Regions from separate parts of the Bacillus cihuensis genome, predicted to be linked through region 3. Evidence: riboswitches for the same ligand, from Rfam matches in the RefSeq annotation. Region 3 holds a riboswitch; each other region holds the start of a gene.
What was found. Region 3 has a riboswitch for S-adenosylmethionine ahead of V179_RS0102635 (methionine ABC transporter ATP-binding protein). Riboswitches for the same ligand answer to the same signal wherever they lie in the genome.
Positions count from the first base shown of each region.

Region 1: it holds a riboswitch for S-adenosylmethionine, as region 3 does, so the genes downstream of both, ssuE (NADPH-dependent FMN reductase) here and V179_RS0102635 (methionine ABC transporter ATP-binding protein) in region 3, are expected to answer to the same signal.
Region 2: it holds a riboswitch for S-adenosylmethionine, as region 3 does, so the genes downstream of both, V179_RS0123760 (O-acetylhomoserine aminocarboxypropyltransferase/cysteine synthase family protein) here and V179_RS0102635 (methionine ABC transporter ATP-binding protein) in region 3, are expected to answer to the same signal.

Region 1 covers NZ_KI632495.1:853,494-857,769, reverse strand. Annotated here, with positions in the region: gene V179_RS0110000 (AAA domain-containing protein) at 1-1,789, shown strand, start outside; SAM riboswitch class I at 2,197-2,301, shown strand; gene ssuE (NADPH-dependent FMN reductase) at 2,347-2,946, shown strand; gene V179_RS0109990 (LLM class flavin-dependent oxidoreductase) at 3,000-4,276, shown strand, end outside.
Region 2 covers NZ_KI632498.1:398,970-403,245, reverse strand. Annotated here, with positions in the region: gene V179_RS0123760 (O-acetylhomoserine aminocarboxypropyltransferase/cysteine synthase family protein) at 457-1,770, opposite strand; SAM riboswitch class I at 1,876-1,983, opposite strand; gene V179_RS0123755 (thioredoxin family protein) at 2,171-2,482, opposite strand; gene V179_RS0123750 (toprim domain-containing protein) at 2,498-2,854, opposite strand; gene gcvH (glycine cleavage system protein GcvH) at 3,133-3,516, opposite strand; gene V179_RS0123740 (arsenate reductase family protein) at 3,588-3,944, opposite strand; gene V179_RS0123735 (acyl-CoA dehydrogenase family protein) at 4,201-4,276, opposite strand, start outside.
Region 3 covers NZ_AYSD01000010.1:597,506-601,781, forward strand. Annotated here, with positions in the region: gene V179_RS0102625 (pyridoxal phosphate-dependent aminotransferase) at 1-588, opposite strand, end outside; gene V179_RS0102630 (carbon-nitrogen family hydrolase) at 670-1,452, shown strand; SAM riboswitch class I at 1,614-1,720, shown strand; gene V179_RS0102635 (methionine ABC transporter ATP-binding protein) at 1,833-2,846, shown strand; gene V179_RS0102640 (methionine ABC transporter permease) at 2,836-3,507, shown strand; gene V179_RS0102645 (MetQ/NlpA family ABC transporter substrate-binding protein) at 3,683-4,276, shown strand, end outside.

The DNA.
Region 1 (4,276 bases), on a different contig from region 3:
TTTACGTTCTAATTTTAATCCTATCACTTATGTTTGGGGACCCCCGGGAACTGGAAAAACATATACTTTGGCCCGAACAGCAGCAAATCATTATTTTAAAGGGAAAAAACTATTAGTTCTCTCGCATAGCAATCAAGCCGTTGATGTACTAATGGCTGAAATTTCCGCGTTTACAAAAAAGAAACAACGTTTTAAAGAAGGCGATATACTTAGGTATGGTTCGCATACTGGGGAAAGTTTAGCTAATCATCTTGATATCATATCAAGCCAGTTGTTGGAAAAGTTTGAACCTGATTTAGTTGAGGATAAGCAAAAATTAACTGAAGAGAAAAGGCTCTTAAAACAAGATCTATCTGGCTCATTTAGTAAGCGTGATACAGACCGATTGATTGAATTGGAAAAAAAGCTAGGTAGAATTATAGAAAAGTTTCACCGTAAAGAAATGGAGCTCGTGAAGCAAGCGAAAATTGTTGGTAGCACATTGGCTAAAGCAGCGAGCGACAGCACGATATTTGAAAAGGAATATGATGTAATTATAGTTGATGAAGCAAGTATGGCTTATGTGCCACAAGTTGCGTTTGCTGCTTCTTTAGGCAAAAACATCATCGTTTGCGGTGACTTTAAACAATTGCCGCCCATTGCTTCTGCACGTGATGAATCAGTGAATAAATGGTTAAAGGAAGATATTTTTCATCGTTCAGAAGTCGCGAATGTAGTGAATGAAGGTAAGCTCCATCCACATTTGTTTCTACTTAAAGAACAACGGAGAATGCATCCGGATATTTCCGCTTTCACGAATAAATTTATTTATCATTCCCTTGTTGGCGATCATAAGAGTGTACTTATGAGCCGTGAAGAAATCACAGGGAGAAGGCCGTTCCCAAACCGTGCTTTAATGCTATTAGAGACGAGTGGTACAGGTGAACATTGCATAACAGAGCGTTCATCGAAATCAAGAATAAATCTTTGGCAGTTGTTCATATCGTTTCAACTACTTCATGAAGCATATTCAAGCGGCTCACGCTCTATTGGCTATGTGACACCTTATCGTGCTCAATCTTGTCTTATGGATTTATTATTACAAGATATTTATAAGAAAGAGCTTGAACTAGCAGATATTATCGCTGCAACAGTCCATCGATTTCAGGGAAGCGAACGGGATGTAATGATATTTGATACAGTTGATAGCTATCCTGAAACACGTCCTGGCATGCTTTTGACAGGAAAAAATAGTGAGCGGCTTATTAATGTTGCGATTACGAGAACAAAAGGAAAATTCATTCAAGTGAGCGATGCGGACTATATTCGAAAAAAGGTATATCTAGGCAAAACATTACGTAAACTTGTGGACCATCAAGCATCTTACGGATATACAGTAAGGCCGAAGGATATTGGGAAGTGGATTCAAAATCAACATCCGAAGCTCCAATGGATGCATGCACGTAAACTAGATGTTCTAAGTAAGGATATTAAAAAAGCACGCCATTCTATACTATTGTCAATACCTGATACAGGAATTGTTACGGAAGAATGGATAAATATGTTGAATAGTAAAGAACAACATGTCAAGATTACACTTATTTCAACTCGTCCGGTTCCCGGCTTGGCAGTAGTAGAACAAATTGAAACTAGTGTTGCATTTCCTTTCATCATTATTGATAAGCAATATTTCTGGTTAGGTGTTCCACTTGAAGCAGCGAGCAGACTTTTACCACCTTATGTGGCAGCACGCTTAGATTCAGTAGCAGTAGTTGAACATTTTCTTACACAACTACCTGGGATAGAATAGGAGTAACTAAAAGGGTCTGGACACATTAAAGATGTGTCCAGACCCTTTAATTTATCCTACATTAATAGAAAGTCAAAATCCTAAAGACTTAGCAGAATTGAAGAAGAGTAGGTGAAATACAACTGTCTGTAAAAACCCGATTGGTGAGTTCTAGTGAAACTTACTCGTGCCTAATGGCGCTTATATACCGTAAGTTTTTCGTTTAGCGACAGGAAAATAAGGCTTACCATCAGGGAGAAATGAAAAAATATTGATGAAATTTTCATATTATATCTTGAGCAATTAGATTACGTGCATCATAGTATGTTCTATGTGAGTAAGTATTATTCAAACAATTCCGATGAAAGATATATGAATTAATCTTGACTTTTAGTTATTAGAATATTATGATAAAAATAATTTAATAATACTTATCAAGAGAAGCCGAGGGACTGGCCCGATGAAGCTTCAGCAACCTCTACAACTAGTAGAAAGGTGCTAATTCCTGCAAGCATATGCTTGTTAGATAAGGGTGACTAATGTAAAAGTCCTCTTTCTTTCAGGAAAGAGGACTTTTTATGTTAATTCGTACAAAGGATAATTACTATTTTACTAAGAAAGAAGGTCAACAAATGCCTAATGTTGTAATTTTATCTGGAAGCCCTTCAGCACCTTCTAGGACTGATTTTGTTTTAAAATTTGTTCAATCATTGTTAGAAAAGGAGAATATAACGGTAACGTATGTTTCCGTTTTGGATATTCCTGCTGAGGATTTGCATAATGCACGCTATAATAGCAGTGAAATTAAAGCGATTGCAAAGTCAATTGAGGAAGCGGATGGTGTAATTATTGGTTCTCCTGTCTACAAAGCTTCCTACACAGGTGTGTTAAAATCTCTAATCGATTTAATTCCAGAAGGTGCGTTTAAAGGAATTCCAGTGTTACCAATAATGGTCGGTGGGAGTAAAGCACACTTATTAGCAATCGATTTTGCCTTAAAACCGCTTATTACCACTTTAAAAGGAAGAGCCACTCAAGGGACTTATATTATAGATAACCAAATCGATAAAGAAAATAGTTTACAACCTATTACTGATCAAGATATACAAGCACGACTTAATAACGATTTAGAGGAGTTTCTCCAAATCATTAAACAAACTAAAGCAATAACCTCTTAAGCACATTTTTAGCACCATATTTCATCATAAAAAACGAATGGGTGGTAATGATTATGACTAAAAAAAGAATATATTTAAATGCATTTGATATGAACTGTGCTGGACATCAATCTCCGGGTCTTTGGACACATCCGGACGATAAATCGTCTACGTACAAGGATGCTGAATACTGGACACATCTTGCAAAAGTACTGGAAAAAGGAAAATTCGATGCCATTTTCTTGGCAGATGTTCTTGGAACATATGATGTATACCAAGGTTCTCGTGATGCAGCAGTACGTCAAGGTGCTCAAGTTCCAGTCAATGATCCTGCATTTGTTGTTCCGATCATGGCACAAGTTACAAAGCACTTAGGATTCGGTTTAACTGCGTCGACAAGCTATGAACATCCCTATCTATTTGCTCGGCGAATCTCGACATTGGATCATTTAACAAAAGGAAGAATCGGTTGGAATATCGTTACATCTTATTTAAATAGTGCTGCACGTAATCTTGGCTTAGATCAACAAATTAATCATGATAATCGTTATGATATAGCTGATGAATATTTAGATGTTGTCTATAAATTATGGGAAGCTAGTTGGGAAGATGATGCTGTCGTAGTGGATAAGAAAAAAGGGATTTATGCAGATCCAGAAAAGGTTCATGATATTAATCATGACGGTGAATTCTATAAAGTTCCAGGAGCACATCTTTGTGAACCTTCACCACAACGTACTCCCGTAATATTTCAAGCGGGAGCATCACCAAAAGGAACAAAATTTGCAGCAAAACATGCAGAACTTGTTTTTGTTGGCTCAACATCAATGGAGCGCACCAAAAACACAGTAAAGGCTTTTAGAGAAGAGGCAGTGAAGGCCGGTCGAAAAGCAGATGAAATAAAGATTCTTACATTGATTACGCCAATTGTAGGTGCGACCCAAGAAGAGGCTGAAGCTAAATATTTGGATTATAAAAAGCATGCCAGTTACGAAGGCTCACTTGCATTATTCGGTGGCTGGACTGGTGTAGATATGGATGGTGTTGACCCTCAGGAAAAAATTCAATATGTTAAGAATGATGCCATCCAATCAACATTAAAATCGATGTCCGATTTTACCGTTGAAGAAGTTGCTGAGTTTATTGGAGTTGGCGGAATGGGACCTGTTGTGGTTGGCTCTCCTGAACAAGTCGCTGATTCTTTAGAAGAATGGATTGATGTAACAGGTGTAGATGGTTTTAATATTGCTTATGCGGTTACACCTGGGACTTTTGAAGAATTTGTTGAATATGTGATTCCAATTTTACAAGAGAGAGGGTTAGTCAGAAAAGAATATGAAGATGGAACCTT
Region 2 (4,276 bases), on a different contig from region 3:
GATGAATCATCAATTAAAGTTCATTTTGTTTTCGTTGGAATAATACCATGCAAAAAGATAGAGTGTCAATGTATTATATTTCTATTTTATGAAAGTCTGTTAAAAAAACTTGCCAACAATCGTTTTTATATAAAGTGAAACTTCAATCATTGAGGGTTTTCTTCATCCCTCAATGATTGTTAGTCTTATTCTACTGTCGCTTAGATTTTCGCTCTTGCTTCGATCATTCGACAGTACAAACTCTATTCAATGAATCAGAGACAGTACGCCGCGTCCTCATGTCTTCGTCTTTGTGACACACATCATGGGCACAAACTTTATCTCCGCTCATGCATCGGTAAGATTCATTGTATCTATCCAATCGGACCCTTACAGGCAGTTGATCCCACCTATCTTCTTTTAGCATGCTTAGAATCTTAAGGTTGGGATCTTACTGCCCGTTAAGAGTGGAAAAAATTATTTTACCGTAAGTGAATGGATGCCAGTAGCTTTTTCGATTGCTTGTTCAAGATCATCGATTAAGTCTTGGGCGTTCTCAATCCCCACTGATAAACGTACCAAATCTTCGCTTACGCCAGCTTTCTCAATTTCTTTCGCAGTAAGCTGTTGGTGTGTCGTACTTGCTGGATGGATGATTAAACTTTTTGCATCCCCAACGTTCGCAACATGAGACCAAAGGCGAATAGAGTCGATCAGTTTTGCTCCCGCTTCTCTGCCACCTTTAATGCCAAATGTGACAATGGATCCTGCTCCTTTTGGTAAATATTTATCAGCCAATTTCTTATCAGGATGATCTTCATTACCCGGATAGTTGACCCAAGAAACCGCAGGATGATTTTGTAGATAATCGATGATAATTTTCGTATTCGAAATATGTTCCTTCATTCTCACATGTAATGTTTCCAATCCTACCGCAAATTGAAATGCGCTCTGCGGGCTTAATTGTGGCCCTAAATCTCTAAGCAGTTGAACACGAGCTTTTGTAATAAATGCAGCTGGGCCACATGCTTCACTATACACCATTCCGTCATAGCTTGGATCTGGTTCAGTAAATCCTGGGAAATTCGGTGAATTATAATTAAACTTTCCTGCATCTACAATGATTCCGCCCATTGTCGTGCCATTCCCCAGTAACCATTTTGTTGCGGAATGAACGATAATATCAGCGCCAAAATCAATCGGTCTGCATAGATATGGTGTCGCAAACGTACTATCGATAATGAGCGGAACACCTGCTTCATGTGCAATATCTGCTACTGCTTCAATATCAAAAACACGCAAACTTGGATTCCCGATCACTTCCGCAAATACCGCTCTTGTTCGTGAAGTAATCGCTTCTCTAAAGTTTTCAGGACTATCAGGTGATACAAAATGGACCTTTATCCCATATTTCGGAAGTGTGTTGGCAAATAAATTATATGTACCGCCATACAAAGTGGATGCAGCTACAATTTCATCCCCCGCACCTGCGATATTCATAATCGCTAACGTGATTGCAGCCATACCACTAGATACTGCTAATGCACCAATGCCCCCCTCTAATAACGCTACTCTCTCCTCGAACGTCGTTACGGTTGGGTTATGAATTCTTGAATAAATATAACCACTCTCTTTCAAACCGAACAAATTAGCTGCATGCTCTGTGCTTTTAAAAGCAAAAGCATTACTTTGATAAATTGGTAATGATCTAGCTCCAGTAGTCGGGTCAGCCTCAAGCCCACCGTGTACACTTAATGTCTCAAATCGATAATTGTTTTTTTCTTCTCCCATGCAAATCCACTCCCTTTTCGTCATTTATTCCTTATTTTTCGCCCTGGCAAACTAAGTGGATGAGAATCAAAAAAAACCTCTTTAAGAAGAGGTTTTTATCAACTCTTCTTATCTTCCAGAGCTAATACTCTGCTGGAATTAGCACCGTGTATGATATTACATACCGGTTGCCGGGCTTCGTAGGACCAGTTCCTCCACCACTCTTGATAAGAAATTATTTTAATTTTCGGTAAATTAATCTTAGGACTAATATATCACGGCCTATAGTGCTCGTCAACTTTATTTTTATTTTGCCCTACGTCAAATATTGCTGCCGGATAAATGGGAACTTAAGAAGACCCATACCTCACACGCATCGACTTTTACCGTGTCATTGATACGAAGTGTTGTTGGGCCTTCTTTACAATTCCAGCTTTTTTAAGAGAGTATACAAATAAGGGACAGATTGGAATGCGTAAATTTTCTCCAACAATTGTCCTTCTTTAATAAGCAACAAACAAGGGACACTTTCTATCTTATATTGTATTGAGATGGCTGGAATATAGTTCATATTCATCTTGCCGCTTTTTAATTTAGGATACATCTCTAACACTACAGTTAGCATTTTTGAAGCGACCTGACAAGTTCCACACATCGGGGTATACAAATATAAGCAAAAAGTATCCTTTTGTTGAATCGCGTCATTTAATTCTCTTTCATTCCATTCTTGCATGGTAATACCTATCCTCTATTCTAAAAATTTCATTTTCACATCTATTTTAGCTGAAAGTAGCATAGTTGAAAGATGTTTTAGCGGGGCATCCGCCACTTGACGATACATTTTATCTATATAAATATGGGATGCATTGGGCAATTCACGCATCAGCTGTTTCCTAAGTTTTTCTCCAGAATCATCTGCGTCTACGAGGATATAAACATCTTTGTCTTCCAACTCTTCCACAAGTTCATCCAATCGAACTAAAGAGATTGTCCCGTTTGTACAGATAATCTCAATATCTTCATTCAAGATCTTTTTTACTTGACGCTTATCAGAAGTACCTTCGACAATAAGAATTTTTTCAACCTCAGGCTTCACGAACAACATCATCACCCATCTTTTAGTTCATTCAATGTACAAAAGTTAAGCGCCATCCATTACCATGAAGGATCAATCCTGTAGCACGCTACTCGCCTAATCCTAATGGCGGCGGTGCGGAGACGGATTTTCGGGACTTTCTATAATTAAATAAGTATACCTGCTAAGTAGGTAGGTTATATTAGAAGGTTGCGAAGACCCGTCCCCATGTCCTTCATACAGGAAATTTCAATAATTGACCGATAAAACAAGGAAGACCGTCGCAGCAGTCTTCCTCATTTAACACGTTATCCTTCGTTAATCATTGCTTCGTAAGACTCTGCTGTCATTAATTTCTCAATTTCACTGTTGTCAGACGGTTCGACTACGATCATCCAAGCCTTCTCATAAGGGGATTCGTTGACAAACTCAGGGCTATCATTCAGATCTTCATTCACTGCAACGATTTTACCGCTGATCGGTGCATATAATTCAGAAACTGTTTTAACAGATTCCACGCTGCCGAATGGCTCGTCCGCTTTAATTTCATCGCCTACTTCTGGAAGCTCAACAAACACGATATCACCAAGCTCTGATTGCGCAAAGTGTGTAATTCCGATACGAACCGTTTCACCTTCAGTTTTAACCCATTCATGTTCTTCCGAGTAACGTAGTTCTTTTGGTGTTGTCATTAGTAAATCCCTCCAAGTATGTAGTACTATCACTCTTATAGTATAAAGTAGATTTTCCAATTTGGAAGTGTTTAAATCCAATTCTTCTCAAATTCTTCTTCTTTAAAACCGACTGTTACCGTTTTCCCGTCTGTAACAATCGGACGCTTTATTAACATTCCGTCTGAAGCTAATAACTCTAGCATCTCTTGTTCAGAAGCATCTTTCAAACGATCCTTCAATCCCATTTCACGATACTTTTGACCACTTGTGTTAAAAAATTTCTTTAATTCCAGACCACTGTTACGGAACAACTCTTTCAATTCAGAACTTGAAGGCGGATTTTCCGCGATATGGATGTCTTTGTATGTAAGTTCATGTGCATCAAGCCAATTTTTAGCTTTACGGCAAGTTCCGCATTTTGGATACCAATAAAATGTTAAGGCCATTTTCTCACCACCTATTGATAGAATACCCGTTTTTTAGTCGTAATACAAAATAAACATGACGTAAAAAACACCATCATTTTCCACGGAGGATAAATAATATAGTATGCTACATTCGCCTAATCACAATGGTGGAGGTGCGAAGTTAATTTTGCGAAGCCCCACGCCCCACCCCCATGCGCTTCATTCAAAAAGACTCCCAGAATACCTGAACAGTGAAGACGCTCAAGTTCTCAGAGTCTTTATTTCATTTTTTAATCTATAACACAAATTTTCCTGCTTCAATTAATTTAACAGAGGCTTCACGCTTTTTGGCAATAACATTGATGGGTGTA
Region 3 (4,276 bases):
TTTTTTTGCAAAAGCAACTGTTTCTTCGAAGAAAGTCCGATCTACTGTAGCCCCAGTCGGATTGTTCGGATAGTTAAGATACATTAATTTTGCTGATTCTTTTTGTTTTTGCGGAATGGCGTTGAAATCAGGTAAAAATTGATTTTCAGCTTTAAGTGGGAATGTTTTATATTCGACATTCGCTAACACTGCACCTGATAAATAATCCGGGTATCCTGGATCAGGCAATAACATTAGTTCGCCTTCATTTAACAAGCACATTGGCAGCTCAACTAGACCTGTTTTCGTCCCAAATAAAATAGCTATTTCAGTCTCTGGGTCGATAGCTACTCCATATTGTTTCAAATAAAATTCGCTAGCAGCTTCCTTCAGTTCTTTAAGTCCTCTAAACGGGGAGTATTTATGAGTTAGTGGATCCTCTGCCGCAGTTTGGAGAGCTTTGATGATGTGTGGTGGTGTCGGCTGATCTGGGTTACCTTGCCCTAAATTAATAACATCCCGTCCTTCTGCAACTGCCTTGCCTACCTTTTCAACTAGGTTTGCAAAAAATTGTACTGGTAATTTTTTTAAGCGCTCTGAATATTCCATGTGAACCACCTTTTATGTAAGAGTTGCTATTTAATCTAAAATTTTATAATATTTAGATAAAAAAGTCTAGAGGTGTCAAAAATGAAGATTGCTTGTGTACAAATGGATATCGCTTTTGGGGAGCCAGATCAAAATTATACAGCGATTGAGAAATACATTGAAGAAGCGGCAAAAGCACAAGCGGATGTCATTGTCTTTCCGGAAATGTGGAATACAGGCTACGCTCTTGATCAACTCGACAGACTGGCTGATCGAGAGGGAAGCATAACAAGAAAGCTACTGTCTCAACTGGCCAAAAAACATCAAGTGAACATTGTCGGTGGTTCAGTAGCAACAAAAAGAGGAGACAAATACTTTAATACGATGTATATCGTGGATAGAACTGGAAAAATTGTCGCGGCCTACGATAAAGCTCATTTATTCAAGTTAATGGATGAGCATGTATATTTAAACGAAGGACAAAGTATGAATGTATTTGAAATGAATGGCATTACATGTGGCGGGGTCATCTGTTATGATTTGCGGTTTCCAGAATGGATTCGGACACATGCATTAAATGGAGCCAAGATTATGTTTATCCCGGCTCAGTGGCCAAAGCAACGTATTGACCATTGGCAATTATTATTGCAAGCTAGGGCGATTGAAAACCAGTGTTTTATCGTGGCTGTCAACCGTGTCGGTAATGACCCAAATAATGAATTCAATGGTCATTCCATGGTCATTGCACCTTGGGGTGAGCTACTAATTAGCAATCAAACAGAGGAAGGGATCTTGTACGCGGACCTTGAGTTAGAGGAAGTCGATCAGGTGCGGAAGACGATTCCCGTTTTTAAAGACAGGCGGACGGATTTATACGAATTATAAGGGGAAAAATTAGTACTCTGCTAGAGTAGTAGAGTTTATCACGCTTTAACGGGCCGTTCCCCCTACTGAATGAAGTTTCCCTTTTTAGTTAGTTTTTTTAAAAGATTGACAATAATAGGATAGTTTTATAATATATTAATTACATTAAATTTAATTTAAGATACTTATCCAGAGCGACTGAGGGACTAGGCCCTATGACGTCCGGCAACCCCCAATAATTGGGAAGGTGCCAATCCTGCAGAATGATCTTCATTCTGAAAGATAAGTCGAGATTCTTTCGTATTTCGATGCTCCTTTCAGTTGAAGGGAGCATTTTTCGTAGGATGAAAAGTCTATATATTTTAAATGACTTGTCAATTTGGAGAAATGTGAGGAATTGTATGATTAAAATTCGTAATCTTTCAAAGATTTATAAAACGAAAAAAGGATTAGTTAAGGGAGTAGATGACGTCTCTCTAACGATTCAAAAAGGCGAAATTTATGGAATTGTTGGATATTCTGGAGCAGGAAAAAGTTCATTGCTGCGTTGCATTAATTTGTTAGAGCGACCTACTTCAGGTCAAATTAAAGTGGATGGAACCGATCTTACATCTTTAAAAGGTGAGGATTTACGCTTAGCAAGGTTGAAAATCGGTATGATTTTCCAACATTTTTATTTGATTAGTCAAAAGACTGTATTTGATAATATTGCTTTTTCTTTAAAAGCTGCCAATGTACCAGCAAATCGAATAAAAGGGCGAGTAGAAGAATTGCTCGAAATGGTAGGTCTTGCTGATAAAAAAGACGTATATCCTTCGCAATTAAGTGGCGGTCAAAAACAAAGAGTTGGAATTGCACGGGCTCTTGCTAATAACCCAAAGGTGCTTTTATGTGATGAGGCCACATCAGCACTAGATCCGACTACTACAAAGTCCATATTGAGTTTATTGAAGAAAATTAACAAAGAGCTTCATATTACAATTGTTTTAATTACGCATGAAATGAATGTTGTAAAGGAAATTTGTAATCGAATGGCTATTATGCAATCAGGTAAGGTTATTGAAGAAGGGGCGGTATATGATATTTTTGCTAACCCACAGACGGAACTTACCAATGAGTTTATTGAAAGTGTTGTATCTTTTGAAATCCCAGAAGTGATTTTGAATGGATGCACTGGACCGATTGTCAAAGTGATCTTTAAAGGGAAGATTGCTTCTGAAGGAATTATTTCCGATATGCTTCAGCAGTTTAACGTTAGTGGTAATTTTCTGCACGGTTCTATTGAATATATTCAGGAAATACCACTTGGCATCTTTATTATGGAATTAAAAGGTGAAAAGGAAGAAATAGAGGGCTCACTCCAGTTTATTGAAGGTCGGGCTGCACAAGTAGAGGTGATACGCGGTGGGCTTTGATTATCATCATTTCATAGAACTTATCCCAGATATAAATCTAGCATTTATGCAAACAGTTTATATGATTACAATTTCGTTAATCGTTGCTGTTCTGATCGGTCTGCCGATTGGAATATTATTATTTGTGACGGACAAAGGTTTATTTTTAGAAAATCGCTGGTTCAAAAATGGTTTAGGATTTGTAGTGAATTTAGTCCGTTCGATTCCGTTTATCATTTTATTAGTTGCACTACTTCCACTAACGGACTGGATCGTAGGATCAACAATTGGACCTACTGCAGCAAGCGTATCTTTATCGGTGGCCGCGATTCCGTTTTTTGCTCGAATTGTCGAGACAGCATTGCGTGAGATTGATAAAGGTGTCATTGAGGCAGCTATTGCTGCTGGTGCAACACCATGGATGATCGTTAAAGATGTACTACTGCTAGAAGCCAAGTCAGGCATTATCTCAGGTGTCACGTTAACGCTCGTCAGTTTAATTGGATTTTCGGCTATGGCTGGTACTGTTGGCGGCGGTGGAATCGGTGATTTAGCTATCCGTTTTGGTTATTATCGCTATGACAACACGATTATGATTGCAACAGTAGTTATTTTAATTATTTTAGTTCAGATTATTCAACTTGCTGGTGATTTCATCGCTAAAGTTGTAGATAAAAGATAAAGTGAAACTTCAATCAGTAGGGGTTTTCTTCATCCCCTACTAATTGTTAGTTGAACCAATCGGGCTTTTACGGGCAGTTATCCCCCACCTACGCTTCTTCGATTCCTCCAAGCCTTGAGTGGGGGTGTTACTGCCCGTTAATGCGGGATAAAGAAACAGAAAGAGGGAGACAATTATGAAAAAATGGTTAACAGCATTAATTTTAGTAGCCGTTATAACGGTTTTAGCTGCATGTGGCAATACTAATAGCGAGAAAAGCAGTAACAAAGGGACAAGTTCAGAATCAAAAGAAATTAAATTTGGTGCTACAGCAGGTCCTTATAGTGACATGGTAACGAAAGCGATTATTCCTGGATTAGAAGAAAAAGGATACAAGGTGACAGTCATAGAATTTAGTGATTACATCCAACCGAACAAAGCTTTGGACAATGGCGATATTCAAGCAAACTTGTTCCAAAATACAATATATCTCGAAAACTTCGCGAAAGAAAACAAAATGGACTTAACAGCATTACTCGCTGTACCTACAGCGCCAATGGGGATTTTTTCAAACACATATAAATCTATAGATGAAGTAAAAGACGGGGCAACAGTTACACTTCCTAATGACCCAGTCAATGCGGCTCGTGCTCTTAATACGCTTCAAGATGAAGGATTAATTGTAATTGATAAAAATACTGATCCATTAAAAGCATCAGAAAAAGACATTACGGAAAATAAGAAAAACTTGAAGTTTCAACCACTTGAATCTGGGCAACTTCCCCGTTCA